DNA from 3 places in the Aureimonas sp. CAS genome. Region 3 is predicted to be linked to each of the others. Evidence: riboswitches for the same ligand, from Rfam matches in the RefSeq annotation. Region 3 holds a riboswitch; each other region holds the start of a gene.
The links. A riboswitch is a leader RNA that binds a small molecule or an ion and turns the genes downstream of it on or off. The one in region 3 is predicted to bind thiamine pyrophosphate.

Region 1 (10,262 bases), 1.2 Mb from region 3:
ACGGCGCTGTTCGGGCCGTCCGGCTGCGGCAAGACCAGCGTGCTTCGCGCCGTGGCCGGACTGAGCCGGCTGCCGGGCCATGTCCGGATCGGCGACGCGATCTGGCAGGGGGAGGGGCGTTTCGTGCCGACCCATCGCCGTCCGGTCGGCTACGTCTTCCAGGAGGCGAGCCTGTTTCCGCATCTCTCGGTGCGGGACAATCTGAGCTACGGCGCGCGGCGCACGGCCGAGCCGGTCCGCATCCGCTTCGACGACGTCGTCGCGCTTCTGGGGCTGGAGCGGCTCGTGGATCGCGATCCGGCGCATCTGTCGGGCGGCGAGCGCCAGCGCGTCGCCATCGGGCGGGCGCTTCTGTCCCAGCCGCGCCTGATGCTGATGGACGAGCCGCTCTCGGCGCTCGACCGCATCTCCAAGGACGAGATCCTTCCCTATTTCGAGGCGCTCCACGCCGAGCTCTCGATCCCGATCCTCTACGTCACCCACGATCTGTCGGAGGTCGAACGCCTTGCAGATCATCTCGTGATCCTCGCCGGCGGCCGCGTCGCCGCGAGCGGTCCGCTCAACGCCGTGCTGGCGCAGAGCGGATCGCCGCTCCTGGCCCGCCGCGATCTCGCCTGCGTCCTGCCGGGGCGTGTGTCACGGATCGACCCGGACGGGATCGCGGTGGTCGAGGTCGAGGGCGCCGAGCTTCTGGTCGTCTCGTCGGGATGTGGAAAGGGTCGGTCGGTCAGGGTCCGGGTCGCGGCCGGCGATGTTTCGATCGCGCGGGAGGCGGGGCAGGGGACGAGCATTCTCAACGCGCTGCCCGTCACCATCGCCGCCATCGAACCGCTCGGCGAAGCGGAGGCGCTGCTGCGCCTGTCGCTCGGGCGCGGGCCGGACGCGCCGTTTCTCGCCCGCATCTCCCGCCGCTCGCTGACCGCGCTCGCCCTTCGCGAAGGGGAGCGCGTCGTCGCGCAGGTGAAGGGCGTCTCGATCCTCGCCTCCCGCTGAAGGCGGACGCAGCGTCAGCCGCGCCCGAGGAAGGGCATCCGCGTTGCCATCACGGTGAGGAACAGGACGTTGGCGTCCAGCGGAAGGCTCGCCATGTAGGCGACCGCGTCGGCCGCATGGCGCGGATCCATCGTCGGCTCGGGCTTGATCGAGCCGTCCGGCTGCAGCGAGCCGTGCGAGATGCCGACCGTCATGTCGCTCGCCGCGTTGCCGATGTCGATCTGGCCGCAGGCGATGTCGAACTCGCGCCCGTCGAGCGCCGTGGCCTTGGTCAGGCCGGACATGGCGTGCTTGGTCGCGGCATAGGTCGCCGAATGCGGACGCGGCGTCGTCGCCGAGATCGAACCGTTGTTGATGATGCGTCCGCCGCGCGGGCTCTGCCGCTTCATCAGGCGGATAGCGGCCTGCGTGCAGAGGAAGGCGCTGGTGATGTTGATGTCGAGGGCGCTCTGCCATTCGGCGAGCGGGATGTCCTCGATCGGGCGAGGCGTCGTGAAGATGCCGGCATTGTTGACGAGGACGTCGAGGCGCCCGAACTCCGTCTCGACGACGGAGAAGAGACGGGCGACCGCCGCCTCGTCGGAGACGTCGGCCGGGACCGCCCGCACCGTGACTCCGTGCGCCTCGCCGATCTCGCGCGCGGCGGCCTCGAGCGGCTCGGGTCGGCGTCCCGCGATGACGAGGCTGAACCCGTCGCGCGCCAGCGCCTCGGCGAAGGCCCGCCCGAGGCCCGCGCCACCGCCGGTCACCAGCGCGACGCGCGATCCTCGTTCGACTGTCCTGTCCGTCATGCGCTCCCTCCCGCTCGCGAATCGCGCGTAAAAGAAAAGGCCCTGCGCGCAAGCGCAAGGCCTTTCGTTCGAAACACCCGCCGGAGCGACCGGCGATGCCTGCCGTGGATCAGGTCAGACCCAGGAAGCTCAGGATGAAGACGATGACGACGATCACGCCGATGATGTAGAAGATGTTCAAAGCGACGGCTCCTGTTCCTGACAGGATCGTGAACGCGAGAACCGGGGAACCGTTCCGTCCGGCCTTGCGCCGAACTTGCGTCAGGCCGCGGGCCGGCGGCGCGCCGTCGCCTGCGAGGCGGACGCCATCTTCCGGATCCCGTAGAGCCCGAGCGCGACGCTCGCGACCGTGACGACGACGAAGAGCCCGATCCAGTGGGTTTCGGACATCGGCCCCATTTCGCCGACGCCCTGCGCGGTGAGATAGCCGGGCGCCAGCATGAGCGGTGCCCAGACCATGGCCGAGGCCACGTTGGCGACCTGGAACTTGGTGTGCCCCATCTGCACGATGCCGCCGACGAGCGGGACGGTGGAGCGGACCGGGCCGAAGAAGCGGCCGAGGAACACCGAGATCACGCCGAAGCGCCGGAAGAACAGGCGCGCGCGCGCCACCGAGCGGCGATGCTTGTTCAGCGGCCAGCGCTGGACGATCGTCGGGCCGAAATACCGGCCGAGATAGTAGGACACCGCGTCGCCGAGCACCGCGCCGATGATGGTCGCGACGAGGACCGGGATCGGGTCGAGGATGCCCGCCCCGATCAGCGTCCCGATCAGGAGCAGGATGGCCGTCGCGGGGATCAGCAGGCCGACGACCGCCAGCGATTCACCGAAGGCGATGATGCCGACGATCGGGATGGACCACATCGCGTGGGTGCGGATGAGCTCCTCGGCCCAGATCAACCATGCGTCCATCTTCGCTGACAGTCCTTCGGCGGTGAGGTCCCAAGGGGCTTAGCACCGCAAAGCAGGCGAAGAGAGGGCGCGGGCGCCGCACCCTGCGAAAATACCGGCGCAGCGGGTTTCGCCGGTTCGGGGCGCGATCCCCGCCATTCCTGTGATGGCCGGGACGGTGCTACGGGGTTTGGGAGGCCGCGTCGCGCCTCGACCACCAGGAGACGGAGCATCGTGCGCCGGCTTTCGACCTACACCGGGACCACCGCCGGCATCGCCTTCATGCTCGTCGGCATCGCGCTCTTCGCGGCCAACGACGCGATGGCCAAATGGCTGATCGCGACCTTCTCCGTCGGGCAGATGATCCTCGTGCGCTCCGTCGCCGCCCTTCTCGTCCTCCTGCCCTTCGTCCTGAAGGAGGGGCGGGCGGTCCTGACGCCCGAGCGGCCGGCGCTCCATGTCCTGCGCGGCGCGCTCTCGGCCGCCGAGATCGCGCTGTTCTACGCCGCCCTCTACTACCTGCCGCTGGCGGAGGTGATGACCTTCTATCTGGCCGCGCCGATCTACGTCGTGGCGCTGTCGGTTCTGTTCCTCGGCGAACGGGTCGGCTGGCGTCGCCTGTCGGCCGTTGTCTTCGGCTTTCTCGGCGTCGTGGTCGCGCTTGGCCCCAGCCTTTCCGTGGACGCCACGGGGTCGATGATCGCGATCGCGGGAAGCTTCGCCTTCGCCCTGATGGTCGTGCTGACGCGGCGGCTCTCCGGGGCGAGCGGCACGACCCTGATCGTCTGGCAGATCGTCTCGACCCTTCTGCTCGGCCTCGTTCTGGCGCCCTTCGCCTGGACGACGCCGGATGCGGGCGGGCTCGCGGCGCTCTGCCTCCTCGGTCTCGTCTCGATGGCCGGCCATGTCTGCGTGAACCGCTCGCTCGCCGTGGCCGAAGCCTCCGTGGTCGTGCCGTTCCAGTACACGCTGATCGTCTGGGCGATCTTCTACGGCGTCCTCTTCTTCGGGGACCGCCCCACCGTCCCGCTCTTTCTCGGAGCCGGCATGATCGTCGCCTCCGGCCTGTTCATCCTCTGGCGCGAGCGGGCGAAGGGACTGCCCGTGACGGCGGCCGTCGCCCCCGACGCGGTTGCGGAGCCGGGAACGGAGCTCGGCATCGACAGCGGACCCCGGACCCCTAGTTCAGGCCACCCATGACGACGCGGTCGCTCGGCCGCGGGTTGCGCCGAATGAAAGGGTCCGCATGTTTCGATTTCTCGCCAGCACGATCGGAGTGATCTTCGTGATCGGTCTCCTCGTCGTGATCGGGCTTCTGGCCCTCATCTTCTGACCGGAGAGACCCGATGGACGACGAAGAGAAGATCCGCCGCAAGGCGCACGAACTCTGGGAAGCCGAAGGGCGACCCGAGGGTCGGCAGGATAGCCACTGGGTCCAGGCCCGCGAGATCGTGGCCCTGGAGGATGGCGCCGGACAGGCGGCGCTCAAGCCGGTCGAGGAGACGGTTTCCGAGCCCGTCGAGCCCGCGATCGCGGCGACCAGCCACGGCGAGGTGCCCGGGCTGACCGATCTCGGCGACGAAGGCGGTGCCCCCTCGCGCAAGAAGGCCGGAGCGATCAGCCGAGAGACGCCTCCGGGTCAGGATGGCAATGACAGTGCGAAGAGGCGGCGTCGCTGATCACGACCGCTTGACCGCCTCGCTCGCATCCCTCTAGCGTGGGTCGCGCCCCTTCGGCGCGGCCCTTTTCAGGAGAGACGCGATGAACGAGATGTCGAGGCCCACGACAGGCGGAGTGGTCGCGCCGAACAATCTCGACGCCTTCTGGATGCCCTTCAGCGCGAACCGGCAGTTCAAGAAGGATCCGCGCCTCTTCGTCGGTGCGAAGGACATGCACTACACCACCGCCGACGGTCGCCAGGTGCTGGACGGCACCGCGGGCCTCTGGTGCGTGAACGCCGGTCACTGCCGGCCGAAGATCACCGAGGCGATCGCCAGGCAGGCCGGCGAGCTCGACTATGCGCCCGCCTTCCAGATGGGCCATCCGAAGGCCTTCGATCTGGCCTCGCGCCTGTCCGCGCTCGCGCCGTCGCCGCTCGACCACGTCTTCTTCACCAATTCGGGCTCGGAATCGGTCGAGACCGCGCTCAAGATCGCGCTCGCCTATCACCGTGCGCGGGGCGACGGCTCGCGCTTCCGCCTGATCGGGCGCGAGCGCGGCTATCACGGCGTCAATTTCGGCGGAATCTCGGTCGGCGGCATCGTCGGCAACCGCAAGATGTTCGGCACCCTCCTGACCGGCGTCGACCACATGCGGCACACGCACGACCCGGCCCGCAATCCCTATTCGCGCGAGGAGCCGGAGCACGGGGCGGAACTGGCCGACGACCTCCTGCGCATCGCGCAGCTGCACGACCCCTCCACCATCGCGGCCGTGATCGTCGAGCCCGTCGCCGGCTCCACCGGCGTGCTGCCGCCGCCCGCCGGCTATCTCAAGCGCCTGCGCGAGCATTGCGACGCGCACGGCATCCTGCTCATCTTCGACGAGGTCATCACCGGCTTCGGCCGGCTCGGCGAGCCCTTCGCCGCCGACCGCTTCGGCGTCGTGCCCGACCTGATGACCACCGCCAAGGGCCTGACCAACGGCGTGATCCCGATGGGCGCGGTCTTCGTGCGCGGCGAGATCCACGACGCCTTCATGAACGGCCCGGAGAACCTCATCGAGTTCGCGCACGGCTACACTTATTCGGGCAATCCGATCGCGGCGGCCGCCGGGCTCGCGACGCTGGACACCTATGCCGAAGAGGGCTTGTTCGAGCGCGCCAAGGCGATGACGCCGATCTTCGCCGACGCGCTGCACACGCTGAAGGGCGAGCCGCATGTCACCGACATCCGCACGGTCGGGCTGATCGGCGCCGTCGAACTGTCGCCGATCGCCGGCCATCCGACCAAGCGTGCCTTCTCCGCCTTCCTCGACGCCTATGAGCGCGGGCTGCTCATCCGCACGACGGGCGACATCATCGCGCTGTCGCCGCCGCTGATGATCTCCGAGTCCCAGGTCGGGGAGATCGTCGACACGCTGCGGGACGTGCTTCGCGCGCTGGACTGAGCGCGCACCCGGCCGGAGGAGTGAAAGGATGACCTTCGCCACGTTGGGAAGCTTCGCCATCGTCGCCATGCTCTTCGTGATGACGCCGGGACCGAACGGCGTCCTCATCCTGAAGACCGTTCCGGTCTCCGGGCGCGCGGCCGGCTTCGCCAACATCGCCGGCTTCGCCGCCGCCTTCTATCTTCACTCGACGCTCGCGATCTTCGGCCTGTCGGCGATCCTCCTCCGATCGGCCGAGGCCTTCTTCGTGGTGAAGATGCTGGGCGCGGGCTATCTCTTCTATATCGGCCTCAAGGCGCTGTTCGAGGCGTGGCGAGGCGGGCTCAAGCCCGCGGCCCCCGCACCGGTGCGGCGCCGAGGGCTCGGCACCGCCGCCCTGGAAGGCTTCGTCACCAACGCCCTGAACCCCAAGGTCGCGCTCTTCTACCTCTCCGTCTTCCCGCAGTTCGCGGGCTCGGGTGCCGGCATCGCGGAGGTCGGCTACGCGCTGACGACGATCCATGCCCTGGCGAACATCCTCTGGTTCTCCGCCATCGTCCTTCTCCTGAACCGGACGGGCACGCTGATGCGCAGCCAACGTTTCCTGCGGGGGCTCAAAGGAATGACCGGCACCGTCTTCCTCTGGTTCGGCTGGCGGATGGCGACCTTCCGGCCCTGAGCCGCCCGCCGGCGGGCTGTTGACAGGCCCGCTCCGCACCTCCAATGATCCGCTGCATCCGAGGGGTGCGCCTCTCTTCCGTTCGCGGAAGGGGTGCTGAGATGGCTTCTGGCCGAACCCTTGAACCTGATCCGGGTCATGCCGGCGTAGGAACGGGCCAAGTTGAGCATCTCGTCCAGCCACAGAAGCGGCTTCGCGCCGGTTTCCGACGCACCGAGCGCGCGGCCCGGCCATCGCGCGCGTCGCCGTGGGCCTCGCCGGTCGAAGCCCCTTCAGGTCGTTCTCAGCGTCGTGGTCGGCTTCGGCACCGTGCTGGCCCTCTGGCAGCTCTGGGTGTCCGTCTTCGCGCCGCCCCCCTTCATCCTGCCGGCGCCCGTCACGGTCTTCGAGACACTCGTCGCGCGCCACGACTATTTCCTCGGCCATGCCGGCGTGACGCTCGCCGAGATCGTTCTCGGCCTTCTCCTCGGATCGGCGGCGGGCATCGCCATCGCGCTCGCCGTCGCCGCAATACCGGGCGCGATGCAGTTCGCCTGGCCGGTGATCCTCGTCATCCAGGCGCTGCCGGTCTTCGCGGTCGCGCCGCTCCTCGTCCTCTGGTTCGGCTTCGGCATGGCCTCGAAGGTCGTGATGGCCGCGCTCATCATCTTCTTCCCGGTCGCCTCCGCCTTCGCCGACGGGCTGCGGCGGACCGAGAAGGAAATCCTGGAATCGGCCGAGCTGCTCGGCGCCTCGCGCTGGCGCGTGCTCTGGCGCATCCGCGTTCCGCTGGGCCTTCCCGGCCTCGTCTCGGGCCTGCGGGTCGCCGCGCCCGTCGCCCCGCTCGGCGCGGTCATCGGCGAATGGGTGGGCGCGTCCGCCGGTCTCGGCTTCGTCATGCTGCAGGCGAATGCGCGGGTCCAGACCGACGTCCTCTTCGCCGTCATCATCATCCTCGCCGTCCTGACGCTCGCCCTGCGCTTTGCCGTCGATCAGCTCGCCGACCTCCTCGTCCCCTGGGCGAAGGAGGGTTGATCGTCATGTCCCGTCCCGAAAGGTCCGCCATGCTGCGCCATCTCCTTCTCGCAACGACGCTTCTCTTCGCCGCGCCGGCCGCCGCGCAGGAGACCGACGAGCTGACCGTCCTCCTCGAATGGTTCGTGAACCCGGACCATGCGCCGCTCGTCGTCGCCGATCAGCTCGGCTACTTCGAGGAGGAGGGGCTGGAGGTGACGCTGATCCCGCCGACGGACCCGTCCGCGCCGCCGCGGCTCGTGGCCGCCAGGCAGGCGGACGTCGCGGTCCACTACCAGCCGAACCTCTATCTCGACCATCAGTCTGCCCTGCCGCTGAAATGGTTCGGCACGCTGGTGGAGACGCCGCTGAACACGGTGACGGTGCTCAAGGACGGGCCGGTTCAGGATCTCGCCGACCTCAGGGGCAAGCGTATCGGCTATTCGGTGGCCGGCTTCGAGGACGGCCTTCTCCTGCGCATGCTGGGCTCGGTCGGCCTCGGCCGCGACGACGTCGAGATGATCAACGTCAATTTCGCGCTGACCACCTCCCTGATGACCGGACAGGTGGACGCGACGGTCGGCTCCTACCGCAATTTCGAGCTGACGCAGATCCGTCTCGCGGGCGGGGAGGGGCGTGCCTTCTTCGTGGAGGAGCACGGCGTGCCGGCCTATGACGAGCTGATCTACGTCACCCACGAGGACCTGATCGGGGACGACCGCCTGCCGCGCTTCCTCGCCGCCATCGAGCGCGCGACGCTCTATTTGACCAACCATCCGGAGGAGGCCTTCGCGCTCTACACGCAGGCCTATCCCGATCTCGACGACGAGCTGAACCGGCAGGCCTGGTTCGATACGCTGCCGCGCTTCGCCAAGCGCCCCGCCGCGCTCGACCGGGGCCGCTACGAGCGCTTCGGCGCCTTCATGGCGGAAAGCGGCCTGATCGACGCGGCGCCTTCGGTCGACGACATCGCCGTTGAAGTCCGTTGATCGCTCTCGTCTCCCTTGCGGGCGATCTGCTGACACGCGTCCGCGAGCGGCGCCCGCGGATCCATTGCCTGACCAATTCCGTCGTGCAGAAGTTCACCGCCGATGGCCTGACGGCGCTGGGCGCCATCCCGTCCATGACGCAGAGCCACGACGAGGTCGCCGAGTTCGCCGCGAAGGCGGACGCGCTCCTCGTCAATCTCGGCACGCTGGATCCGGCGCGCCGCGAGGCGATCGCGCTGGCGCTCGACGCGTTCTCTCCGACCGGCCGCCCTTGGGCGCTCGATCCGGTCCATTGCGAGGTCTCTTCGCTGCGGCTCGACTTCGCCCGAAGCCTTCTGGCCCTCGGACCGTCCGTCGTGCGGGGCAATGCCGCGGAGATGGCGGTGATCGGCGAGGCGCCCGCCGGCACCGTGCGCGTGACGACGGGCGCGGTGGACGGCCTCGTTCTCGACGCGAGGTCGATCGAGGTCGCGAACGGCCATCCGACCATGGCGAAGGTGACGGGGACCGGCTGCCTCGCGGGTGCCTTCGTCGCGAGCTTCCTCGTCGTCGGCGAGGGGCGGCTGGAGAGTGCGGCGGCCGCGCTCGCCGTCTACGGCGTCTGCGCCGAGATCGCGGCCGAGACCGCGCGGGGGCCGGGCAGCTTCGCCGTCGCGCTTCTCGATGCCATCGGCAACGTCACGCCGGGCGATGTCGCAAGACGGGGAGGGTCCGCGATGCCGCAGGTTGATTACCGGCTGAACGCCATCGTCGACGCGGGGGTGCTCGCGGGGGGCGATCTGCCGAATCTGGCGCGCCTTGCCGCCGAGGGCGGCGCGACGCTGATCCAATATCGCGACAAGACCGGCTCGACGCGCGACATGATCGAGACCGCCTTCGCGATCCGGGCGAGGCTGAAGGACAGCGGCGTCCCCTTCGTCGTCAACGACCGCGTGGACGTGGCGCTCGCGGCGGGTGCGGCGGGTGTGCATCTCGGTCGCGAAGACATGGACGCGGAGACCGCGCGCCGTCTTCTGGGGCCTGACGCCATCATCGGCGCGACGGTGAAGAACGAGGCGGACGCCGCCCGCGCCGCCGGTGCGCCGATCGACTATGCCTGCGTCGGCGGGGTGTTCGAGACGCTGTCGAAGGACAATCCCGACCCGCCCGTCGGGCTGGAGGGCCTGTCGCACCTGATCAAGCTGACGCGGCGCATGCGGGCTGACATGCCCGTCGGCGCCATCGCGGGTATCACGCTGGAACGTGTGCCGGCGGTCGTCTCGGCCGGCGCTGCCGGCGTCGCGGCGATCTCGGCCATCTTCAAGGCGGACGACCCGCGCGACGCCGCCGGGCGCTTCCGGCTGGCCGTGGACGCCGCACTGACCAAGGACCATCGATGACCGCCATCGCCCTCACCATCGCCGGTTCGGATTCGGGCGGCGGCGCCGGCATCCAGGCCGACCTCAAGGCCTTCTCGGCGCTCGGCGTCTTCGGCGCCAGCGCATTGACGGCGATCACCGCGCAGAACACGCGCGGCGTCTCCGCCGTCGAGATCCTGTCGCCCGCCATCGTGACCGGGCAGATCCGGGCCGTGCTCGGTGACCTCGACGTCGATGCGATCAAGATCGGCATGGCCGCCAATGCCGAGATCGTGGGCGCCATCGCCGGCTGCCTGGAAGGCCTTCATCAGCCGATCGTCCTCGATCCGGTGATGGTGGCGACCTCCGGCGACCGGCTGTTGGCCGAGGAGGCCGTCGCCGCGCTGCGGAACGAGCTGGTGCCGCTCGCCGACCTCGTGACGCCGAACCTGCCCGAGGCGGCGCTCCTGACCGGCACACCGCTGGTCGAGGACGAAACGGG
Region 2 (10,262 bases), 100 kb from region 3:
ATCATCCGACGCGGTGGAACTTCGGCGACCTTCCCTTCCACATTCTCGGCCTGCACGCCTGGGGCACGACCGAAACCCTCGGCTTCAACTACCCGTCATGGTCGGTGAGCGCGGAGTTCTTCTGCTACATCCTCTTCCCCGTGATCGTGTTCGCCGCGCGCCGAGCGGGCGTCACGGGGATGGCCGTCCTTCTCCTCTCATGGCTCGTTCTTCTGGAAACCCTGTCGCGTGCCGGCGTCTTTCCGGGCGGACACTGGTCCACGGCGGACACGTTCGGCGCCTATCGCGCCTTCGCCGACTTCACGGCCGGCGCCATCGCGGCCGAGCTGGTCGCGCGGCGCGTTCTGCCGATCCGCTCGCACGTCCCGGGCCTTCTCGCGCTCCTGTGCGCCGTCATCTCGATGGCGATGGCCGCCCCCGTCTATCCGACGCTGGTGCTGCTCTTCCTCGCCGTTCTTCTGATCGGCCTGTCCGAGACGGCCCGTCCGGCCTCCACGGCGCGGCTGGCACCGCTCATGCCGCTGACCCGCGTCTCCTTCGGCATCTACATCCTGCATTCGCTGCCCGAGATCGTGTTCCTCTCCTTTCTCTGGCAGCGGATCGTCGCGCCGACGCAGCTCGTCAGCTTCTACCTGTTCTGGCTGATCCCGATGGGGCTCACGCTCGTGATGGCGCTCCTTTCCTTCCGGCTCATCGAAGGCCCGCTGGGCCGGAGGATCGCGGGCCCGCGAAAAGAGGGTGCGAGCGCCGAAGGCGAACGGGCCGAGCCGACATCGGTCTACGCCTCGCCGCTTGATCGCGGTCTGCCGCACCCGGCCACTGGACGTCCGGCGTCCTCCAATGCGACAGGGGGCGAGCCGGGAGGAACGATATGACGCCGAAGACCAGCCCCATCGCCGATCCGAGGGCCTTTCTGCGATCCGTCTTCGACGCCGGGATCGCCAGCGCGGACCCGAGACAGGTTCTCGCCGCCCACCTTCCCGAACGGCCGAAGGGCCGCACGATCGTCGTCGGCGCCGGCAAGTCCGCCGCCTTGATGGCGGCCGCGCTGGAAGACGCCTGGGATGACGTGGCGCTCGAGGGCGTCGTCGTCACGCGTTACGGGCACGCGGTCCCCACCCGCCGCATCGAAGTGCTGGAAGCCTCGCATCCGGTGCCGGACGAGGCGGGCGAGGAGGCCGCCCGCCGCATCCTGCAGAGGGTCGAGGGCCTGACCGCCGACGACCTCGTCCTCGCGCTGATCTCGGGCGGCGGCTCCGCCCTGATGACGCTGCCCGCCGAGGGGCTGACGCTGGAGGAGAAGAAGACGGTCAACCGCCTGCTGCTCGCCTCCGGCGCCTCGATCAACGAGATGAACCGCGTGCGTCGGCGCCTGTCGCGCATCAAGGGCGGACGGTTGGCGGAAGCGGCCCGCCCGGCCCGCGTCGTGACGCTGGCGATCTCCGACGTTCCGGGGGACGATCCGCGCGCCATCGCCTCCGGTCCGACCGTCTACGACCCGGATGCGGGCGCGGACCTCTCCGCCATGATCGAGCGGCTCGGCCCGGACCTGCCGGAGGCCGCCCGGCGGCTTCTGGCCGAGACGCCCGCGCCGCGCGCGCCCTTCGAGGCCGATTTCCGGATGATCGCCACGCCGCAGATGGCGCTGGAGGCGGCCGCCGGCCTTGCGCGCGAGGCCGGCGTGACGCCGATCATCCTCGGAGACGCGCTGGAGGGCGAGGCGCGCGAGGCCGGCATCCTGATGGCGGGGATCGCTCGCTCGGTCCGCGCGCACGGGCATCCCCTGCCCTCCCCCGCGCTGATCCTTTCGGGCGGCGAGACCACGGTCTCGATCGGGCGCGAGAAACCCGGCCGGGGAGGCCGCAACACCGAATTCCTGCTCGCGCTCGCCGTCGCGCTGAACGGAATGGAGAGCGTCCACGCCATCGCGGGCGACACGGACGGCATCGACGGGACCGAGGACGCGGCCGGCGCTCTGGTGACGCCCGACACGCTGGCGCGCGCCAGAGCCGCCGGGCTCGACCCGGCGGCATTCCTCGGCCGGCACGACAGCTACTCGCTGTTCGGCGCCATCGGCGATCTCGTGACGACCGGGCCGACGCTGACGAACGTCAACGACCTGCGCGCGATCCTGGTCCTTTGAGGATCCTCAGGTCGCGGGCTCGGCCGTGCCGTTCTCGACCGTCCGACCGTCGCCGATGACCTGACCGGCGCGCCGGGGCTTGGTCAGCGGTGCCGGAACCGGCGCGTTGCCGCGCATCAGATCGGTGCCGGCATAGATGCCGGAGGCGAGTTGCAGATCGAAGCGCTCGGCGTCGCGTCGCCGCACGTCCTCGGCGATCTCCTCCACCACCTCCTCCGGCGTTCCCAGCCGGCGAAGCGCCTCGGCGCCGAACATCATGGCTGACTCGAAGGTCTCGCGGATCTGGTAGTCGACGCCGGCCTGCACGAGCTTCAGCGAATGACCCCGGTCGAAGGCCCGCGCGAAGACCTTGGCGTGCGGGAACTCCGTCTCCAGAAGCTCGACGATCCGGTCGGCCGTCTCGGGCCGATCGACACATACGAGAACGGCCTCCGCCCGGCCCGCACCCGAGGCATGCAGCGTGTCGAGGCGCGTGCCGTCGCCGTAATAGACCTTGAAGCCGAAGCGGGCGGCCGCCTCGATCATCTCCACGTCGTTCTCGATGATGGAAATGTCGATGCCGCGCGCGAGCAGCGACTGCGCCGCCACCTGCGCGAACCGGCCGAAGCCGATGATGAGGACGCGGCCCTCCAGGTCGGAGGCCTCGTCGACCCCGTCCAGCGAGACCGTTTCGGCCGGCATGAGCCGCGCGAGCGCCATGGACCAGAACGGCGTCAGCGCCATGGAGATGATGACGGTCGCGGTGAAGATCGCGTTGGTCTGCCCGTCGAAGATGCCGCTCGCGACCGCCGCCGAATAGAGCACGAAGGCGAACTCGCCGCCCTGCGCGAAATGGGCGACGCGCGCGACCGCCGCCCGGTTGGCCGAGCCGAAGAGCCGCGCGACGGCGTAGATGCCGATGCCCTTCACGATCACGAAGAGGACGACGAAGAGAAGGATCGTCGGCCATTGCGCGGCGATGACCGCGAGGTCGAGCGACATGCCGACGGCGAGGAAGAAGAGCCCGAGGAGGATGCCCCGGAAGGGCTCGATGTCGGTTTCCAGCTGATGCTTGAAGGTCGACTCGGACAGGAAGACGCCCGCCAGGAAGGCGCCCATCGCCATGGAGAGGCCGCCGAGATCCATGAGGAGCGCAGCGCCGAGGACGACGAGGAGCGCGGCGGCCGTCATCACCTCGCGGGCGCGGGCTCTGGCGAGGACCGCGAACATGGGATCGAGCAGATAGCGGCCCGCCAGCACCAGGGCGACGAGCGCGCCGCCGGCGAGCGCCAGCTCCTGCCAGAGCGGTGCGCCGTTGTCGGTCTCGCGCGGGCCGATGAAGGCGACGATGGCGAGCAGCGGCACGATCGCCAGATCCTCCAGAAGCAGGATCGAGACGCCCTTCTGTCCCTCGGGCGTGCCGAGCAGGCCCTCGTCCTCGAGCATCTGCATGACGACGGCGGTGGAGGAGAGGACGAAGCCCAGGCCGGCGACGAAGGCGACCGGGGTCGGCAGGCCGAACGCCATGCCCGCGATCGTCAGGAGGAAGCCGCAGAGCGCGACCTGCGCCAGGCCCAGCCCGAAGATCTGCCGGCGCAGCGCCCAGAGGCGCGCCGGCTCCATCTCCAGCCCGATGATGAAGAGCAGCATGATGACGCCGAACTCGGCGAAGTGGAGGACGCCTTCCGGCTCGGCGAAGAGGCCGAGGCCGAACGGGCCGATGATCAGCCCGGCGGTGAAATAGCCGAGGACCGGCCCCAGTCCGAGACGTTTGAAGATCGGCACCGCGACGACGCCCGCCGCCAGAAGCGCCACCACCTGGACGAGCCCGACCCCGTCGCCGCCTTCGACCGCCATGCCACCCTCGCTGCTCGCCCCGACCTTGGCTTACTCCCTTCGGGCCGGGGCGGGCAAACGCTCTCGTCTCAGGGCCGGTAGGCGGCGTCGAAGAAGGCGCATTCGAGCTTGACCGCACGGGTGAAGACATCGCGCGCGGCGCCCTCCTCGGCCGGTCCGACACGGTCGAGCTCGGACCGCAGGAACGCGACGAAGTCCCGGAAGGCCTCGTTGTCGTGCAGCGTGATCCATTCGGCATGGACGAAGCTCTGCGGATAGGCGCCCTTCGCCTTCAACGCCCATTCCAGATAGGACCATTCGGCGACGCACAGGACCGAAAGAGCGACCGCATAGGAGCGCGTCTCGGCCGCCTCGCGCATGATCGCCTTGAAGCCGGCGGTCGGGGCCGTGTCCGGCGCGCCCTCGCGCTCTTGCCTCGTGACGCCGAGCGCCTCGAAGGAGCGCTCGAAATAGGTGTTCTCCTCGCCGGAGATCATGCCGCCGAAGCGCGCGAAGCGAAGGCGCGCGTCGAAGCCGTCGGCGCTGGCCTGCGCGGCCCCCAGCAGCATGAGGAAGCTGTCCAGAAAGCGGTGGTCCTGGACGAGATAGCGGGACATGACCTCCGGCGCGATCGTGCCGGCGATCAGCTCGTCCACGAAGCGGTGGGAGATCGTCGCCTCCCAGTCCTCCCGCGCGGCGTCCCTCAAGGTCTCGGTGAAGCGTGTGGTCATCGGCTCTCGTCCCTCGTTTGGCCGGACGCACCGGCGCGAGGGGGACGACGCGCCGCCTTCGCCCAAACGGCGAAGCGCGCGAGTTCCGTTCCTACGCCGGCATGACCCGGATCAGGTTCAAGGGTTCGGCGTCACGCCGTCTCAGCCCTCTCGTCCCGCGGACGGGAGGGCACCCCTCGGAAGATGGGGAGAGGATGGGCGGGCCGGAGCCCGCCGTCAAGCTCGGATCACCCGCTCAGATGCGGCCTTCCTCGACGCCGTGGCAGGCGACGACGACGCCGTCCTGCGGCTTCATGAGCGGCGCCTCGCGCCGGCAGCGATCGTTGGCGTGCGGGCAGCGCGGGTGGAAGAAGCACCCCGAGGGCGGCGAGATCGGGTTCGGGATCTCGCCCTTCACCGGCGTCCGCTCGCGGCCCGTCATCTCCATGTCGGGCACGGAATCGAGAAGCGAGCGCGTGTAGGGATGCCGCGCGTTCTCGAACAGGCGCTTGGGCGGCGCGATCTCGCACAGGCGCCCGAGATAAAGGACGCCCACCTCGTCGGCCATGTAGTTCACGACCGCCAGATTGTGGCTGATGAAGAGGTAGGTCAGCCCGAACTCGTCCTGCAGATCCCGCATCAGGTTGAGGATCTGCGCCTGCACCGAGACGTCGAGCGCGGAGGTCGGCTCGTCGCAGACGATGAACTCGGGCTTGTTGGCGAGCGCGCGGGCGATGCAGATGCGCTGGCGCTGGCCGCCGGAGAACTGATGCGGATATTTCAGCCCGTCCTCCGGGCTGAGCTTCACCGTCTCCAGGAGCCGGCCGACCTCGGCGTCGATCTCCTTGGACGTGGTCGCGATGCCGTAGGTCTTGAGCGGCTCGGCGATGATGTCGCGGACGCGCCAGCGCGGGTTCAGCGAGGCGTAGGGGTCCTGGAAGATCATCTGGAAGCGGCGGCGCAGCTCGCCGAGCCTGCGGGCGTTGCCCTTGTCCCAGATGTCGACCTCGTCGAACTTCACCTCGCCGCGCGTCGGCTCGATGAGGCCGACGACCATGCGCGCGATGGTCGACTTGCCCGAACCCGACTCGCCGACGAGGGCGAAGGTCTTGCCCTTCTCGATGTGCAGCGTGACGTCGTCGACGGCCTTCACGCTCTGGCGCCCCTTGCGCTCGATGACGCGGTTCAGCCAGGGCGCGGAGACGTCGAACTCGCGCGAGAGGTGATCGACTTTCAGAAGCGCGCTCATTGCGTCGCGTCTCCATGCAGGAAGCAGGCGACATGCGTGGCGCCCACATGGTTGAGGCCCGGCCGCTTCTGCGAACAGACCGGCATCTCGTGCTCGCAGCGCGGGTGGAAGGCGCAGCCGTTCGGGATGCGGTTGAGGCGCGGCATGGCGCCGGGGATCTGCTTCAGGCGGTCGTCGTCGCCCGCCAGCGACGGGATCGAGCCCATCAGGCCGGAGGTGTAGGGGTGCAGCGGGCGCTGGAGCATGTCCTTGACCGGCCCCACCTCGGCGATGCGCCCGGCATAGAGGACCGCGACCCGGTCGGCGGCTTCCGCGATGACGCCCATGTCGTGCGTGATCAGGATGGCCGAGGTGCCGCGCTCGGCGCAGACCTTCTTGAAGACCGCGATGATCTGCGCCTGCAGCGAGACGTCGAGCGCCGTCGTCGGCTCGTCGGCGACGATGAACTCGGGCTCGGCGCAGAGCGCGAGCGCGATGACGACGCGCTGGCGCATGCCGCCCGAGAACTGGTGCGGATAGGAATCCACGCGCTGCTTCGGTGCCGGAATGCCGACATCGGCCAGAAGCTCGATCGCCCGTTCGCGCGCCTTCGCCTCGCTCATCGGAAGATGGGTGCGGATCGTCTCGATGAGCTGTTCGCCCACCGTGTAGAGCGGGTTCAGGCTCGTCAGCGGGTCCTGGAAGACCATGCCGATGCGCTTGCCGCGCAGGCGCCGCATCTCCTCCTCCGGGAGGTTGTCGATGCGCTGGCCCTTGAGCAGGATCTCGCCGCCGGCAACGCGCCCGGGCGGATCGATCAGGCCGATGATCGCCGAGCCGGTGATCGACTTGCCGGCCCCGGACTCGCCGACGACGCCGAGGATCTCCCCCGGCGCGACGTCGAAGGACACCTTGTCGATCGCCCGCAGCACGCCGCGGCGCGTGGGAAACTCGACGACGAGGTCCTTCAGCGAGATGACGGGCGTCGCTGTGGCGGTCTTGGCGGCCGTCGTGTCGATGACGGCGCTCATTTCGCCAGCCTCGGGTTCAGCGCCTCGCGCAGCCAGTCGCCGAGGAGGTTGATCGAGAGGGCCAGGGCCAGCAGGGTCAGGGACGGGAACAGGAGGATCCACCATTCGCCGGAGAAGAGGAAGCCTTGCCCGATGCGGATCAGCGTACCGAGCGAGGGCTGGGTCGGCGGAACGCCGACACCCAGGAAGGAGAGCGTCGATTCCGAGATGATCGCGAGCGCCAGCGAGATGGTGGCGATGACGAGGATCGGCTCGGTGACGTTGGGCAGGACGTGGCGGAACATGATCGCGAAGGGCTTGCGCCCGATCAGCATGGCCGCCTGCACGTATTCCTTGTTCTTCTGCACCAGCGTCGCGCCGCGCACGGTGCGCGCATACTGCACCCAGTCCGACAGGCCGATGGCGACGATCAGGACATAGACCGCCATGGTCTCGCGGTACTGCGGCGGCAGGAAGCCGCGCGCGATGCCGAAGATCAGAAGCGCGATCAGGATCACCGGGAAGGAGAGCTGCACGTCGGCGATGCGCATGATGATGGCGTCGGTGCGCCCGCCGACATAGCCGGCCAGAAGCCCGAGCGAGACGCCGAGGACGAGGCTGAAGGCCACCGCCGAGAAGCCGACGAAGAGCGAGACCCTGGAGCCGTAGAGGATGGCCGAAAAGATGTCGCGGCCCTGATTGTCCGTCCCCATCAGGAAGGTCTGGCCGGTGAACTGGTTCGGCGTCATCGGCGGCGTGAAGCCGTTCATCAGATTGATGCCGCGGCCGTCGAATGGGTTGGTCGGCGCGATCCACGGAGCGAGCAGCGCCGAGCCGAGGAGGAGCAGGACGACCAGCGCCGCGATGATGGTGACCGGCGAGGTGCGGAAGGAATAGCCGAGATCGCTGTCCCAGGCGCGGTACAGGATCGACCGCTCCTTGGGAGACGGAACGGGCTTTGCGGTATCGGACATGGGGTCGGTTCCTATTTCGCCGTGCCGGTCGAGACGCGCAGCCGCGGATCGACGACGTGGTAGAGAATGTCCACCACGAGGTTGATGACGACGAAGACGAAGGCGATCAGCATCAGGTAGGCGGCCATCACGGGCACGTCGACGACCTGGACGGACTGGATGAAGAGGAGGCCGACGCCCGGCCACTGGAACACGGTCTCCGTCACCACCGCGAAGGCGATGATCGAGCCGAGCTGCAGGCCGGTGATGGTGATGACCGGCACCATCGTGTTCTTCAGCGCGTGGCCGAAATTGATGCGCCGCTGCGGGATGCCGCGGGCACGGGCGAACTTGATGTAGTCCGAGCGCATGACCTCCAGCATCTCGGCGCGCACGAGGCGCATGATCAGCGTCATCTGGTAGAGCGCGAGCGTGATCGCCGGCAGGATGAGCGAGCGCAGCCCGCTCTCGGTGAGGAAGCCGGTCTGCCAGCCGCCGATCGCGACCGTCTGCCCCCGGCCGTAGGACGGCAGCCAGCCGAGCTCGACGGCGAAGACGTAGATCAGCGCGATGCCGATCAGGAAGGTCGGCAGCGAGACGCCGACGAGAGAGGCGGTCATCAGGAAGCGCGACAGGAGACCGTTCGGACGGATGGCCGTGTAGACGCCGAGCGCCATGCCGAGCACCAGCGCCAGGATCGCCGAGGTCAGCGCCAGTTCGAGCGTCGCGGGGACCCGGCTGATGATGAGGTCCATGACGGGCTGCTGGAGGCGGTAGGAAATTCCGAACTGGCCCTGCACCGCGTTCCAGATGAAGTTGAAGAACTGCATGTAGAACGGGTCGTTCAGCCCCAGCCGCTCGCGCAGCGCCTCGATCTCGGTGAGGCGCGTGTCCTGCCCGACCATCGAGGCGAGCGGATCGCCGACGAAGCGGAACATCAGGAAAGAGACGAGCGCCACGACCAGCATCACGACGATGGACTGGGCGAGGCGCCTCAGAATGAAGGCGAGCATGGCGTTGGCCTTGTAGGGTGAGCGGGGCCGGGCGGCCCTGCACAAACAAAAGCCCGCCCCGCGAGAGGTCGCAGGGCGGGCTCGATCGTCCAGCGGTCGTTAGTCGGCGACCTGCATGTTGTAGAGACGGGGCTGGTTCTCCGGGTTCACCGCCAGCGTCAGATTGTCCTTCATCGCGTAAGCGAGAACCTGGTTGTGGATCGGAAGGAAGACGCGGTCTTCCTGGACCTTCGCCCAGATCTCGGCGATCGAGCGGTTACGGGCGTCGATGTCGATCTCCGTGCCGAGAGCCTCGATCTTCGCATCCAGCTCGGGGTTCGAGTAGAGGCCGGCGTTGTAGGCGCCGTAGTCGCCTTCCTTCGTGTGGACCAGATCGTTGAAGTTGTAGGCCGAATCGAAGGTCGGAACGCCCCAGCCGAGCAGGTAGAAGTCCGTCTCGTTGTTCTGGATGAGCGGCGAATGCTGCGCCACCGGACGCGAGGCCAGCGTGACGTTGATGCCGATCTGCGAGAGCATGCCGGCGACCGCCTGCGAGATCGCCTCGTCGTTGACATAGCGGTTGTTCGGCGTGTCGAGCGTGACGGAGAAGCCGTCCGCGTAGCCGGCCTCTTCCATCAGTTCGCGCGCGCGCTCCAGATCCGGCGCCGGATAGGCGTTCAGCTCTTCCGTCCAGCCGTTGACGAAGGGCGGCACGATGACGCCCGTCGGGTCGGACTGGCCGCGCATGACGACCTGCTGGATCGCGTCGCGGTCGACGGCCAGATGGATCGCCTCGCGGACCTCGGGCTTGGAGAACGGATTGACGTCGGTCACGTTGGAGGAGGCCAGCGGCTCCTCGTTCATCTTGTAGCCGAAGTAGATGGAGCGGTTTTCGGGGCCGGTCTCGACCTTCACGCCGCTCTGCGAGGACAGGCGCTCGATGTCCTGGACGGGCACGTCCTGAACGAAATCGACCTCACCGGAAAGAAGAGCTGCGACGCGCGTCGCGGCTTCGCCGATGACGACGTAGTTGATCTCCGTCACGTCCGGGGTCTCGCCCCAGTGATCCTCGTAATAGGTCAGGACGGAGCGCACGTCGGGGTCGCGCGAGGCCAGCTTGTAGGGGCCGGTGCCGTTGGTGTTGCGGACGGCGTAATTGTCTTCACCGGCCGAATAGTCCTGCACCTCGACGACGTCGTTCGCCTCGGACCACTCGCGGTCCATGATGAAGGTGTTGGTCAGGTTGTTGGGGTAGATCGGCGAGGGACCAGCCATCTGGAACTCGACCGTGTAGTCGTCGACGGCCGTCACGCTCTCCACGTCCACGTGGAGCTGACGCATGTTCGAGCCTTCGGACTTCGCGCGCTCGATCGAGAAGACGACGTCGTCCGCCGTGAAGGGCGATCCGTCG
Region 3 (10,262 bases):
TCGCCCGTGTAGCAGAGAGCGCCCTCGCAGAGCTTGCCGGACTCGGCCACCGCGTCGATCGAGACGCGCATGTTCTCCACCCAGTTCAGGCAGTCGAAGACGCGGAAGAGATCGACCCCGCCCTTCGCCGCCTCGGCGACGAAGGTCTTGACGACATTGTCGGCGTAGTTGGTGTAGCCGACGCCGTTGGAGCCGCGCAGCAGCATCTGCAGGAGGATGTTGGGCGCCTTGTCGCGCACCAGCGCGAGCCGCTCCCACGGGTCTTCGGTCAGAAAGCGCATGGCGACGTCGAAGGTCGCTCCGCCCCAGCATTCGAGCGAGAGGAGCTGCGGCAGGCCGCGCGCATAGGATTCGGCGATCCCCGCGATGTCGTGGGTGCGCATGCGCGTGGCGAGCAGCGACTGGTGGCCGTCGCGCATGGTCGTGTCGGTCACGAGAACCTGACGCTGCGCCAGCATCCAGTCGGCGAAGCCCTTCGCGCCCAGCGCCTCCAGCCGCTGGCGCGAGCCCTCCGCGATGGCTGCGTCGAAGAGCGGCGCGACGGGCTTTCTCGCATCGGCGGGAGGCTTGGCCCGGCCCTTCGTCTCGGGATGACCGTTGACGGTCACGTCGGCCAGATAGGTCAGGAGCTTCGTCGCGCGGTCGCGGCGCTTCACCTGCGCGAAGAGCTCCGGCGTCGTGTCGATGAAGCGCGTCGTGTAGGAGAGGTCGCGGAACTTCCCGTGCCGGATGATGGCTTCCAGGAAGGTCAGATTGGTCGCGACGCCCCGGATGCGGAACTCGCGCAGCGCCCGGTCCATGCGCGAGCGCGCCTCCTCGGCCGACGGCGCCCAGGCCGTCACCTTCTCCAGAAGCGGATCGTAGAACCGCGTGATGACCGCGCCGGAATAGGCCGTGCCGCCGTCGAGCCGGATGCCGAAGCCGGTCGCCCCGCGATAGGCGGTGATGCGGCCGTAGTCGGGAATGAAGTTGTGCTCGGGGTCCTCGGTGGTGATGCGGCACTGGAGCGCGTGGCCGTTCAGCTTGATGTCGCCCTGCGCCGGCACGCCCGATTCCGGGGTGCCGATGGCATGCCCGTCGAGGATGTGGATCTGCGCCTTGACGATGTCGATGCCGGTCACCTCCTCGGTGACCGTGTGCTCCACCTGGATGCGCGGATTCACCTCGATGAAGTAGAAGGCGCCGGTGTCGGCGTCCTGCAGGAACTCGACCGTTCCGGCGCCGACATAGTTCGTCGCCTGCGCGATCTTCAGCGCGTGGCCGCAGAGCTCGGCGCGCTTCTCGTCGGAGAGGTAGGGCGCGGGCGCGCGCTCCACGACCTTCTGGTTGCGCCGCTGGATGGAGCAGTCGCGCTCGAAGAGGTGGACGGCGTTGCCGTGGGTGTCGCCGAGCACCTGCACCTCGACATGGCGGGCGCGTTCGACGAGTTTCTCCAGATAGACCTCGTCCTTGCCGAAGGCGGCCTTGGCCTCGCGCTTGCCCTCGGTCACCTCGCGGACGAGGTCCTGCTCCTGCCGGATGGCGCGCATGCCGCGCCCGCCCCCGCCCCAGGAGGCCTTGAGCATCACCGGATAGCCGATCTCCGCCGCGAGGCGCTTCACCTCCTCCATGTCGTCCGGCAGGGGATCGGTCGCCGGCACCACCGGCACGCCGAGCTCGATGGCGAGATTGCGCGCGGCGACCTTGTTGCCGAGACGACGCATGGTCTCCGGGCTCGGGCCGATGAAGACGATGCCGTTCTCGGCGCAGGCCTCGGCGAACTCCGGGCTCTCGGACAGGAGGCCGTAGCCCGGATGGATCGCGTCCGCGCCCGAAAGCCGGGCGACCCGCATGATCTCCTCGATCGACAGATAGCTCTCGATCGGGCCCATCTCGCGCCGCAGATGCGGGCCGCGCCCCACCTGCCAGCTTTCGTCCGCCTTGAAGCGGTGCAGCGCGACCTTGTCCTCCTCGGCCCAGATCGCGACCGTCTTCAGACCCAGCTCGTTCGCCGCCCGGAAGACGCGGATCGCGATCTCCGAACGATTGGCGACGAGAATCTTCGATATCGGCATGCCACGCTCCCCCAAACGCGTTCGATCCCGAAACTATAGACACGCCGCTCCTCGTTGCAACGCAACATGGGCGCCGGACCCCGGATCGGAAGGCTATGGCCGCCCGGCCGACGCTCTCAGAGGAAGCGTCCGCCGCGCTGCAGCACCTCGATCTTGTAGCCGTCCGGATCGGTGACGAAGAAGAACCGCGCCGAGAAACCGCTCGGATGCGACAGCGTCTTCAGATCGCCGACGGCAAGGCCTTCGCGCCTCTGGCGCTCGTGCTCCGCCTCGATGTCCTCGACCGAGACGGCGAGATGGCCATAGCCATTGCCGAGATCGTAGCCGCCCCGCCCCTCGTTCACGGTCAGCTCCAGCTCGAAGCCCGTCTCCGGGTTCGAGAGATAGATCAACGTGAAACCGTCGAAGGCGAAACGGTCGGCGACCTCGAGCCCGAAGGCACGATCGTAGAAGTCGATCGAGCGCGCCTCGTCGGCGACGCGGATCATCGAATGGATCATCTTGGCCATCGGGGCCTCCTCTCTCGCGCGCCCGGCTGGCGGACGCCGTGTCGAACCGGGCCGGAACGTAACGCCGGTTTGCTCGCCCTCAAGCCTCGTCCGGGTTGACAGCACGGGGCGTCGGCCTCACCTCTGAACCGACACCAGGGGTGCCCCATGCCGAGGGGCTGAGATGCCGCGGGGCCGGAAACGGCGGCGCGGGGACCCTTCGAACCTGATCCAGTTCATGCTGGCGGAGGGACGGTGACGAGGCCGACCGGATCGAACGAACCGAAACGCCGCCCTCCCCTTCCGCCGCAAGGGCTCGGATCGCGAACCGCGAAGGAGAGCCCCATGCCATCCGCATCCCAGCCCGTTCAGGCGAGAAGCGTCCCGACCGAAATCGTCGTGAACGGAACGGCGCAGAGCGTCCACGCCCATACGCTCGAAGCGCTCCTCAGCGAACTCGGCTTCGAAAGCCCCTTCATCGGCACCGCCGTCAATGGCGAGCTCGTGCGTCGGGCCGAGTGGGGCGGCCGCACGATCGAAGCCGGGGACCGGATCGAAATCCTGTCGCCCATGCAGGGGGGCTGAGGCCATGCTGACGCTCTACGGAACCGAACTCTCCTCGCGCCTTCTCCTCGGCACCGCGCGCTATCCCGGCCCGGACGTCCTCGAAGCCGCCCTCTCCGCTTCCGGCACGAGGGTCGTCACCCTGTCGGTGCGGCGCGACACCGCGAACGGGCGGGCCGGCGAAGCCCTGATGGCGATGATCGAACGGCTGGACCTCAGGATCCTTCCGAACACGGCCGGATGCTTCACCGTCGAGGACGCGGTCTCGACCGCGCAAATGTCGCGCGAGATCTTCGGCACGGACTGGATCAAGCTGGAGGTGATCGGGCGCGAGGACACGCTGCAGCCCGACGTCGTCGGCACGGTAGACGCCGCCCGCATTCTCGTCGCCGAGGGCTTCAAGGTCTTCCCCTATACGAGCGCGGACCTCGTCGTCGCCGAGCATCTGCTGCGAGCCGGCTGCGAACTCCTGATGCCGCTGTGCGCACCCATCGGCTCGGGCGCCGGCCTGCTCGACCCGGCGTCGCTGAGGGCGATGCGGACGGCCTTCCCGGAGGTGCCGCTGATCGTCGATGCTGGGATCGGGCGGCCGAGCCACGCGGCCGCCGTGATGGAGCTCGGCTACGATGCCGTGCTCCTCAACACGGCCGTCGCGGGGTCCGGCGATCCGGTCGCGATGGCGGGCGCGTTTAAGGCATCGGTGGAGGCCGGGCGGACCGCGTTCGAGGCGGGGATGATGACGCCCCGCGCCGGGGCGCAGGCCTCGACCCCGATGGAGGGCCGTGCCGTCTTCGCCCGGCAGGCCGCGGAATAGACGGAAGCATCGGCCCGAAGCCGTCTGATGGCTTCGGAAGGCCTGATGCGCAGAGAAAACAGGTCGGACCGGCCGAAGGCCGCTCCGACCTCAGGCGACGCGGTTGCCGCGAAGGCGCTTGAAGAGCGGGCGGCGCGGCGCCGTCCGTTCGGGCGCGAGCGTCAGCATGCCGAAGAAGCCGACCAGCGCCATGCCGGTGACGGCGAGCGGATCGGGGAACTCCCCGAACAGGACCGCGCCGAAGAGGCTCGCCCAGACGATCTGCGAATATTGCGTCGGCGCGATGCGGCTCGCGGGCGCCAATCGCGCACCCATCACCATGGCGAGATGGCCGATGCCCGCGCTGACGCCGCCGAAGAGGAGGATCGGCAGGAGGTCCAGGCTCGGAACGGTGAAGCTCGGGATCATTGCGGCGCCGTTGACGAGGGTCGCGAGGCCGAGGACCGAGCCGATCAGCGTCAGCCGGTTCTCGACCGGGCCGAGCGTGCGCAGGAGAATGACGTTGGTCGCGCCCGACAGCGCGCAGCCAAGGCCCGCCAGATGGCCGAACGAGACCTCCTGGAACCCCGGTCGCACGACGAGAAGCACGCCGATGAGCCCGCCGAACAAGGCAAGCCACCGGCCCATCGTGACGCTTTCGCGCAGGATCACCCGCGAGAGCAGCGCGGCGACGAGCGGCAGGAGAAAGATGAGCGCGTAGGCTTCGGCCAGCGGCAGCGTGGTGAAGGCGACGACCGCGCAGATGCCGCCGAAGGTGCCGCTGGCGGCCCGCAGCGCGACGAGGCCGGGCCGCTTCGGGCTGGCGATCGTGCGCCAGGAGACGTCCGAGCGCTTCGACAGGAGGCAGAGGACGAGCGCGATCAGGGAGATGGAGAAGCCGATCTGGAAGACCGACATCTGGTGCCCGAGCGCCTTGGCGGCGGCGTCCGAGCAGGCATAGGCGAGGTAGGCGAGGAACGCGAGAAGGATTCCGGTCTGCATGGCACCGACGACGAGGCTGGATGTGAAGAGGCCGGCTCGCGCGATCGGGCGATCGAGGTCCCGCGCAGGGAGCGGGACAGGGGTCGTTCAAAGGGCAGTGTCGGCTTGGCCGGGAGACTACCGGACCGGAGCTTAAAAAGCCTTAACCAAGGAAGGCTGAGCAAGCGGAAACGCGCCGCGAAGGGTCACGATTCTCGCACCGCCTGTGACGAAAGATGATCGACCGCCGCCATGCTTCGGCCCTCATCCTCCTCCGGCCTGGCTCAGTTCGTGCGACGGTCTCAGGAGGTCGCCCCTTTGGAACGGGGTTCGTCGCCGTCCATGTCGATCGAGCTGACAACTGCTTCCGGGTTGCGGTGGATCGTCCAGAGCAGCGTCATGGCCGCAAGCCCCGGCTCGGAACGCCCCTGCTCCCAGTTGCGCAGGGTCGCCTCGTCCAGTCCGAAGCGCACGGCGAAGGCACTTTGAGACAGGCCCGTGTTCTGTCGGACCAGACGCACGTCCAGGCGGTCAGGCGCATGTCGCCGCATCTGCACGCCCGCCTCGGCGAGTTCCGCCCGGAGGCGGGCAAGATCTTCCACTCGCGGCACCGTGACATAAGCGTCACCGTGATCCACGAGATCCGTCAGCGTCGAATGAGCGGCCCGAATGGAAAGGTGGCGACGGGCCAGCGCCCGAGCAGCCGTCGGACTGTCAAGGCGTACATTCGGGATCCGGCGCAGTGCGAGGCGGACGGCGGATCCTGTATCGACCGGGTCGGCGGCCCGGATTTGCACCCGAGGTCCGAATCGCGCCAACAACGACGATTTCGTCGACATCCAGCACCTCCGTTGCCCAGCGTGCGATGGTTCTCAGCCGCGACCAACCCCATTCGGTTGCGGGATCACCACCGATATGCAGCCCTCGCAACTCGACCACGCCATTCTCGAACATGATCTCCGCTATCAAGCCGAGCGTTCCGAGCGGTGTGACGATCGATACCGTGAAGATCGGATCGTCGCTCAGAGTCTCGTCGAGAACGAACGTGATGTCGTTGCGCACCGACCGCGATCTCGCTTACGCACTTTGCGTATAGAACGCTCCAAGCCTGGACCGTGTCAACAGCGGCAGAAGACGGGTCTCAGCCCCGGTCGAAGCTCATCAAAAGCGCGACCGGCAGGTTCTCCAGGAGATCGGCGAGCGCGACGCGGTTCCCCGCCTCGAACCAGCTGCCGGTGCCCAGAGCGTCGTCGAAGCGCCGGCCGACCAGTGCTTCGGGAAGGACGACGGCCGTGTCGCGCCAGTGCGACGCCAGTCCCGACGGCTCCTCGCGACCCTTCAGGAACGTGTGGACGAGGCGCGGCACGACGACCAGCGCCGCCCGGCCGGCTTCGTCGCGGCGCAGGAAGGCGACGACGTGTTCGGCGCGCTCGCCGGTGACCTCCAGCTTCTCGTAGACGCCCGTCGTAAAAAGCTCCGGCGCCTCGATCCGGGCTTTCAGGGCCGCGGCGGTCAGCTTGGCCTTTACCCGCGCGTCTCGCCACGCGGCCAGCGCCTCAGCCGGCGTCTGCCCGTCCGCCATCGCGCTCCGCCGCACATCGAAGTCGAACTTGCGGCGGTTGTCGGGATCGACCAGCGAGAGATCGTAGAACTCGGTGCCCTGATAGATGTCGGGGATGCCCGGCGCGGTCAGTTTCAGAAGGGTCTGGGAGAGCGAGTTGACGGCGCCCGAGACCACGAAAGGCTGGCAGTCTCGCCAGAAGCGGGCGAGCCAGTCGCCGGATTTCTCCGGGTCGAGCGCCGTCTCGACGAACCCTTTGACGCCGGCCTCGTAGGGCTCGTTGGGCGCCGTCCAAGTGGTGAAGCGCTTGGCCTCGCGCACCGCCTTTTCCATGAAGGCGGTCAGGCGGTCGCGAATGTCCGTCCGCGCCGTCGCGTCCTCGGGGTCGAAATCGGCCGGAAGGACGCCCAGCAGCGACTGGTAGAAGCCCCATTCGGTCGCCGGGTCGGGTGAAACGAGGCCGTCGCCGATCTCCACGCGGTAGGACGAGAGCGCCTCCGCCGCATCCGCCACGATCGCGGCCCATCCCTCCGGATCCTCCGAAAGGGCGTAGAGGCGCGCGCGAGAATCCTCGCCGCGCTTGGTGTCGTGCGTCGAAGTCGCCATCAGCCCGAGCGGCTGGTCCTTCGTGCGCACCTCCATCTCGTCGTGGAAGGCCTCGACATCCGACCCGTAATGGTCGGGCTCGCCGCCCACTTCATTGAGCGCGATCAGCCGGTTGTAGCGGTAGAAGGCGGTGTCCTCGACGGCCTTGGCCATCACCGCGCCCGTCGTCTGCTGGAAGCGGCGGGTGAAGTGGAGCGCGCCCGAAACGTCGCGGCCGTCCTCGAAGTCGAGCTTCAGGAGCCGGCCGACGAAGGCGACGGGCTCGTCGGCCTCCACCTCGCGCCCGGCCTGCGCGGCCTCCACCGCGTCGTCCACGATCTCGACGTCCTTGGAGGGCACGCCGTCGACGCCGACATAGGTGCGGTAGACCGGCAGCGCCATCGCGACCTCCACGATCGAGCGGCGGATGGCGTCGCGCCCGAGGTCGCGCGTGTCGAGGCCCCGCCCCGCGACCTGGAGCGCTAGATCGGTGAGAACCGAAAGCTCGCCCGCCAGATTGTGCTCCAGAATGTGCCGCTTCTGCTCGGCGATGGTCGCGCGCAGATCGTCCGGCCCGCCCAGGAAGTCCTCATAGGCCTGCGTCATCGCCTCTTCCTTCGAGGCATCGACATAGAGGCCGGACAGGGCCGTGATGAACTCGTAGCCGGTGGTGCCCTCGATCTTCCAGGACGAGCGCAGGCGCTCGGGTCCGGTCAGGATCTTCTCGACATGGATCATCGGCTCGGCGCCGACCGCCTGGAAGGCGGCACGCAGGTCGAGAAGATAGTTCTTGGGGTCGGCGACGCCGTCCACATGATCGATTCGGATGCCGTCGAGCCGGCCCTCCTCCGCGAGGCGCACCATCAGGCGGTGCGACTCGCGGAAGACGCGGCGCATCTCCTGTCGCACGCCGATGAGCTCGGCGATCTCGAAGAAGCGGCGGTAGGACAGCTTCTCGCGCGCCAGCCGCCACCAGGCGAGGCGCCAGTGCTGGTCCTCGTGCAGCGCGTGGAGCGCGTCGCGGTCGGCATTGATCGAGCCGAGCGCGCGATCCAGCGAGGCGCGAAAGCCCGTGTCGGAGAGACGCTCGGCGAAGCGCTCGGCGAGATCGTCCCGGTCGGCCGGATCGGCCGAGGCGAAGCGGCGCACCAGCCGGTCGCGGTTCTCGTCGTCGAGAAAGGCGAAGACTTTGGCGTAGGTCCGCGGATCGAGCGGCAGTGTGTAGCCGGAGGAGTCGAAGCGCAGCTCCCGCTTCTCCTCGTCGAAGACGACGGAGAGATCGCCGTCCTTCAACGCCTCTCCATAGGGTTTCCCGAGGATCGGGATCAGGATCTTCTCGGCTTCCCACGAGATGTCGAAGGTCTGGGCATAGCGGGACTCGCGGCCCCAGCGCAGGACGTCCTCCCACCACGCGTTCTTCGGCGAAACGCCCATGTGGTTCGGAACGAAGTCGATGACGAGCCCCAGACCTTCGGCGCGCAGGGCGTCGCTCAAGGCGCGGAAGCCGGCCTCGCCGCCCAGATCCTCCTCGAAGGAATTGTAGTCCGAAACGTCGTAGCCGTGCGTCGAGCCCTCGCTCGCCGGACCGATGGGCGAGGCGTAGAGATGGCTGACGCCGAGCGTCTTCAGATAGGGCACGATCTCGCGCGCCTTGGCGAAATCGGTGCCCTCGCGGAACTGCAGGCGATAGGTCGCGACGGGCTTCACGGTCATGTCGTAGGCTCCGGTCGCTCTTCGCGCAGGGCGCGGGCGATGCGTTGGAAGAGCGGATGGTCTGACAGATCCTCGAGCGCGACGGGCGTTCGCACGCGCCAGTTCGGATATTCGTCGGTGGTGCCCGGCAGGTTCGCCTGCCGCTCCGACCCGATCAGATCGTCGAGCTGGACGGCGAAGAGCGCGGACCTCGTGCGCGCGGCGAAGCGGTGGACCGCGATCGCGACATCCTCCGAATAGTCCTCGCCCGCATCCTCGGGCGAAAGACCCTGCGCCTTCAGCGCGCGGACCAGAGCGCTGCGGTCGCCGGCCCGTGCCCGTCGGTCGCGCTCGCCGGCCGCCTCGTCCTGCCGTCCGGTCGAGGCGCGCAAATCGATGTCGGCGCCGGTCCACCAGCCGGCCAGCGTCGCCAGATCGTGGGTGGAGATGCAGGCGAGCGAGAGTTCGGGATAGCGCTCGGGCGCGATGAAGCCGTCGTCGTCGCGCCGCTCGAAATAGAGAACGCGGTAGGAGAGGATGTTGGCCCGCTCCATGGCCGGGCGGAAGCCTTCGGGCACGGTGCCGAGATCCTCGCCGATCACGATCGTGCCGTTCTCGCGGCTGACCTCGGCCACCGTGTCCACCATGGCGCCGAGCGGCGTGCGGACATATCCGCCCGCGCGCTCCCCGTCCGCATCCGCGATCCACCAGAGCCGGGCGAGGCCCATGGCGTGGTCGATCCGCACGGCGCCCGCATGGTGCATCATCGAGCGGTAGGCCTGTCGCAGCGGCTCGTAGCCGCGCTCGGCCAGCACCTTCGGCGACAGCGGCGCGAGACCCCAGTCCTGCCCCTGGCTGTTGAACATGTCCGGCGGCGAGCCGACGCGCGCCTCGGCGACCGTCAGCTCCGGGTCGATCCAGGTTTCCGCCCCGTCCGGGGAGACGCCGACAGCGAAGTCGAGATACAGGCCGATCGCCATGCCGGCCGCTTTGGCGCGCACCTGCGCGTCTTCGAGCTGCCGGTCGGCGACGAACTGGAGCCACTGGTGGAAGCGGACGGCCCGCCCGTTCTCGCGGGCGAAGGCTTCGACCGCCAGCCCATGGCGGTCGTGCCATTCGGACGGCCAGCCGTGCCAGCCGGCCCCGCCCCCCTCCCCGACCATGCGCTCGGAGATCGCCTCGAACAGCGCGAAGTCGGCCAGGCTTTCGCCCCCTTCGGAGACGAAGGCCTCGAAGGCGGGATCCTCGGCGTCCGCCTCGAACAAGCCGCGCAGCAGGCGCCGCTTGAGTTCGCCCGCCCGGCCATAGTCGACGAGGTCGCCGTCGAGCCCTTCGAACAGGGTCGGCTCGCTCTCACGGAGCGCTTCGATCGCCTCCGCGCCGCCGTCGAGCCTGTCGATCGCGATGTAGAACGGGTTCAGGAAGCGCCGCGTGGAGGGCGAGTAGGGGCTGAACTTGCCCGGGTCGGCGAAGAACAGCGCGTGCAGCGGATTGACGCCGACGAAGGCCGCGCCGGCCCCGGCGCCGATCTCGGCCAGCTGCGC

Region 1: another riboswitch for thiamine pyrophosphate. It lies ahead of AC6R2M_RS13665 (ABC transporter permease); the one in region 3 lies ahead of thiS (sulfur carrier protein ThiS).
Region 2: another riboswitch for thiamine pyrophosphate. It lies ahead of AC6R2M_RS01850 (TenA family protein); the one in region 3 lies ahead of thiS (sulfur carrier protein ThiS).

Annotation. Positions count from the first base shown of each region.
Region 1 covers NZ_CM187563.1:2,854,424-2,864,685, reverse strand. The annotation lists gene modC (molybdenum ABC transporter ATP-binding protein) at 1-993, shown strand, start outside; gene AC6R2M_RS13700 (SDR family oxidoreductase) at 1,008-1,784, opposite strand; gene AC6R2M_RS13695 (DedA family protein) at 2,046-2,696, opposite strand; gene AC6R2M_RS13690 (DMT family transporter) at 2,910-3,875, shown strand; gene AC6R2M_RS13685 (small membrane protein YohP) at 3,922-4,008, shown strand; gene AC6R2M_RS13680 (DUF2934 domain-containing protein) at 4,022-4,354, shown strand; gene aptA (omega-aminotransferase AptA) at 4,446-5,783, shown strand; gene AC6R2M_RS13670 (LysE family translocator) at 5,812-6,441, shown strand; TPP riboswitch at 6,493-6,611, shown strand; gene AC6R2M_RS13665 (ABC transporter permease) at 6,733-7,455, shown strand; gene AC6R2M_RS13660 (ABC transporter substrate-binding protein) at 7,485-8,423, shown strand; gene thiE (thiamine phosphate synthase) at 8,420-9,802, shown strand; gene thiD (bifunctional hydroxymethylpyrimidine kinase/phosphomethylpyrimidine kinase) at 9,799-10,262, shown strand, end outside.
Region 2 covers NZ_CM187563.1:379,479-389,740, reverse strand. The annotation lists gene AC6R2M_RS01865 (acyltransferase family protein) at 1-875, shown strand, start outside; gene AC6R2M_RS01860 (glycerate kinase type-2 family protein) at 872-2,143, shown strand; gene AC6R2M_RS01855 (monovalent cation:proton antiporter-2 (CPA2) family protein) at 2,150-3,979, opposite strand; gene AC6R2M_RS01850 (TenA family protein) at 4,048-4,689, opposite strand; TPP riboswitch at 4,761-4,876, opposite strand; gene AC6R2M_RS01845 (ABC transporter ATP-binding protein) at 4,925-5,917, opposite strand; gene AC6R2M_RS01840 (ABC transporter ATP-binding protein) at 5,914-6,927, opposite strand; gene AC6R2M_RS01835 (ABC transporter permease) at 6,924-7,880, opposite strand; gene AC6R2M_RS01830 (ABC transporter permease) at 7,892-8,872, opposite strand; gene AC6R2M_RS01825 (ABC transporter substrate-binding protein) at 8,972-10,262, opposite strand, start outside.
Region 3 covers NZ_CM187563.1:481,511-491,772, reverse strand. The annotation lists gene pyc (pyruvate carboxylase) at 1-2,054, opposite strand, end outside; gene AC6R2M_RS02250 (VOC family protein) at 2,171-2,563, opposite strand; TPP riboswitch at 2,690-2,813, shown strand; gene thiS (sulfur carrier protein ThiS) at 2,888-3,127, shown strand; gene AC6R2M_RS02240 (thiazole synthase) at 3,132-3,920, shown strand; gene AC6R2M_RS02235 (DMT family transporter) at 4,011-4,901, opposite strand; gene AC6R2M_RS02230 (helix-turn-helix domain-containing protein) at 5,183-5,482, opposite strand; gene AC6R2M_RS02225 (hypothetical protein) at 5,595-5,942, opposite strand; gene treY (malto-oligosyltrehalose synthase) at 6,022-8,739, opposite strand; gene malQ (4-alpha-glucanotransferase) at 8,736-10,262, opposite strand, start outside.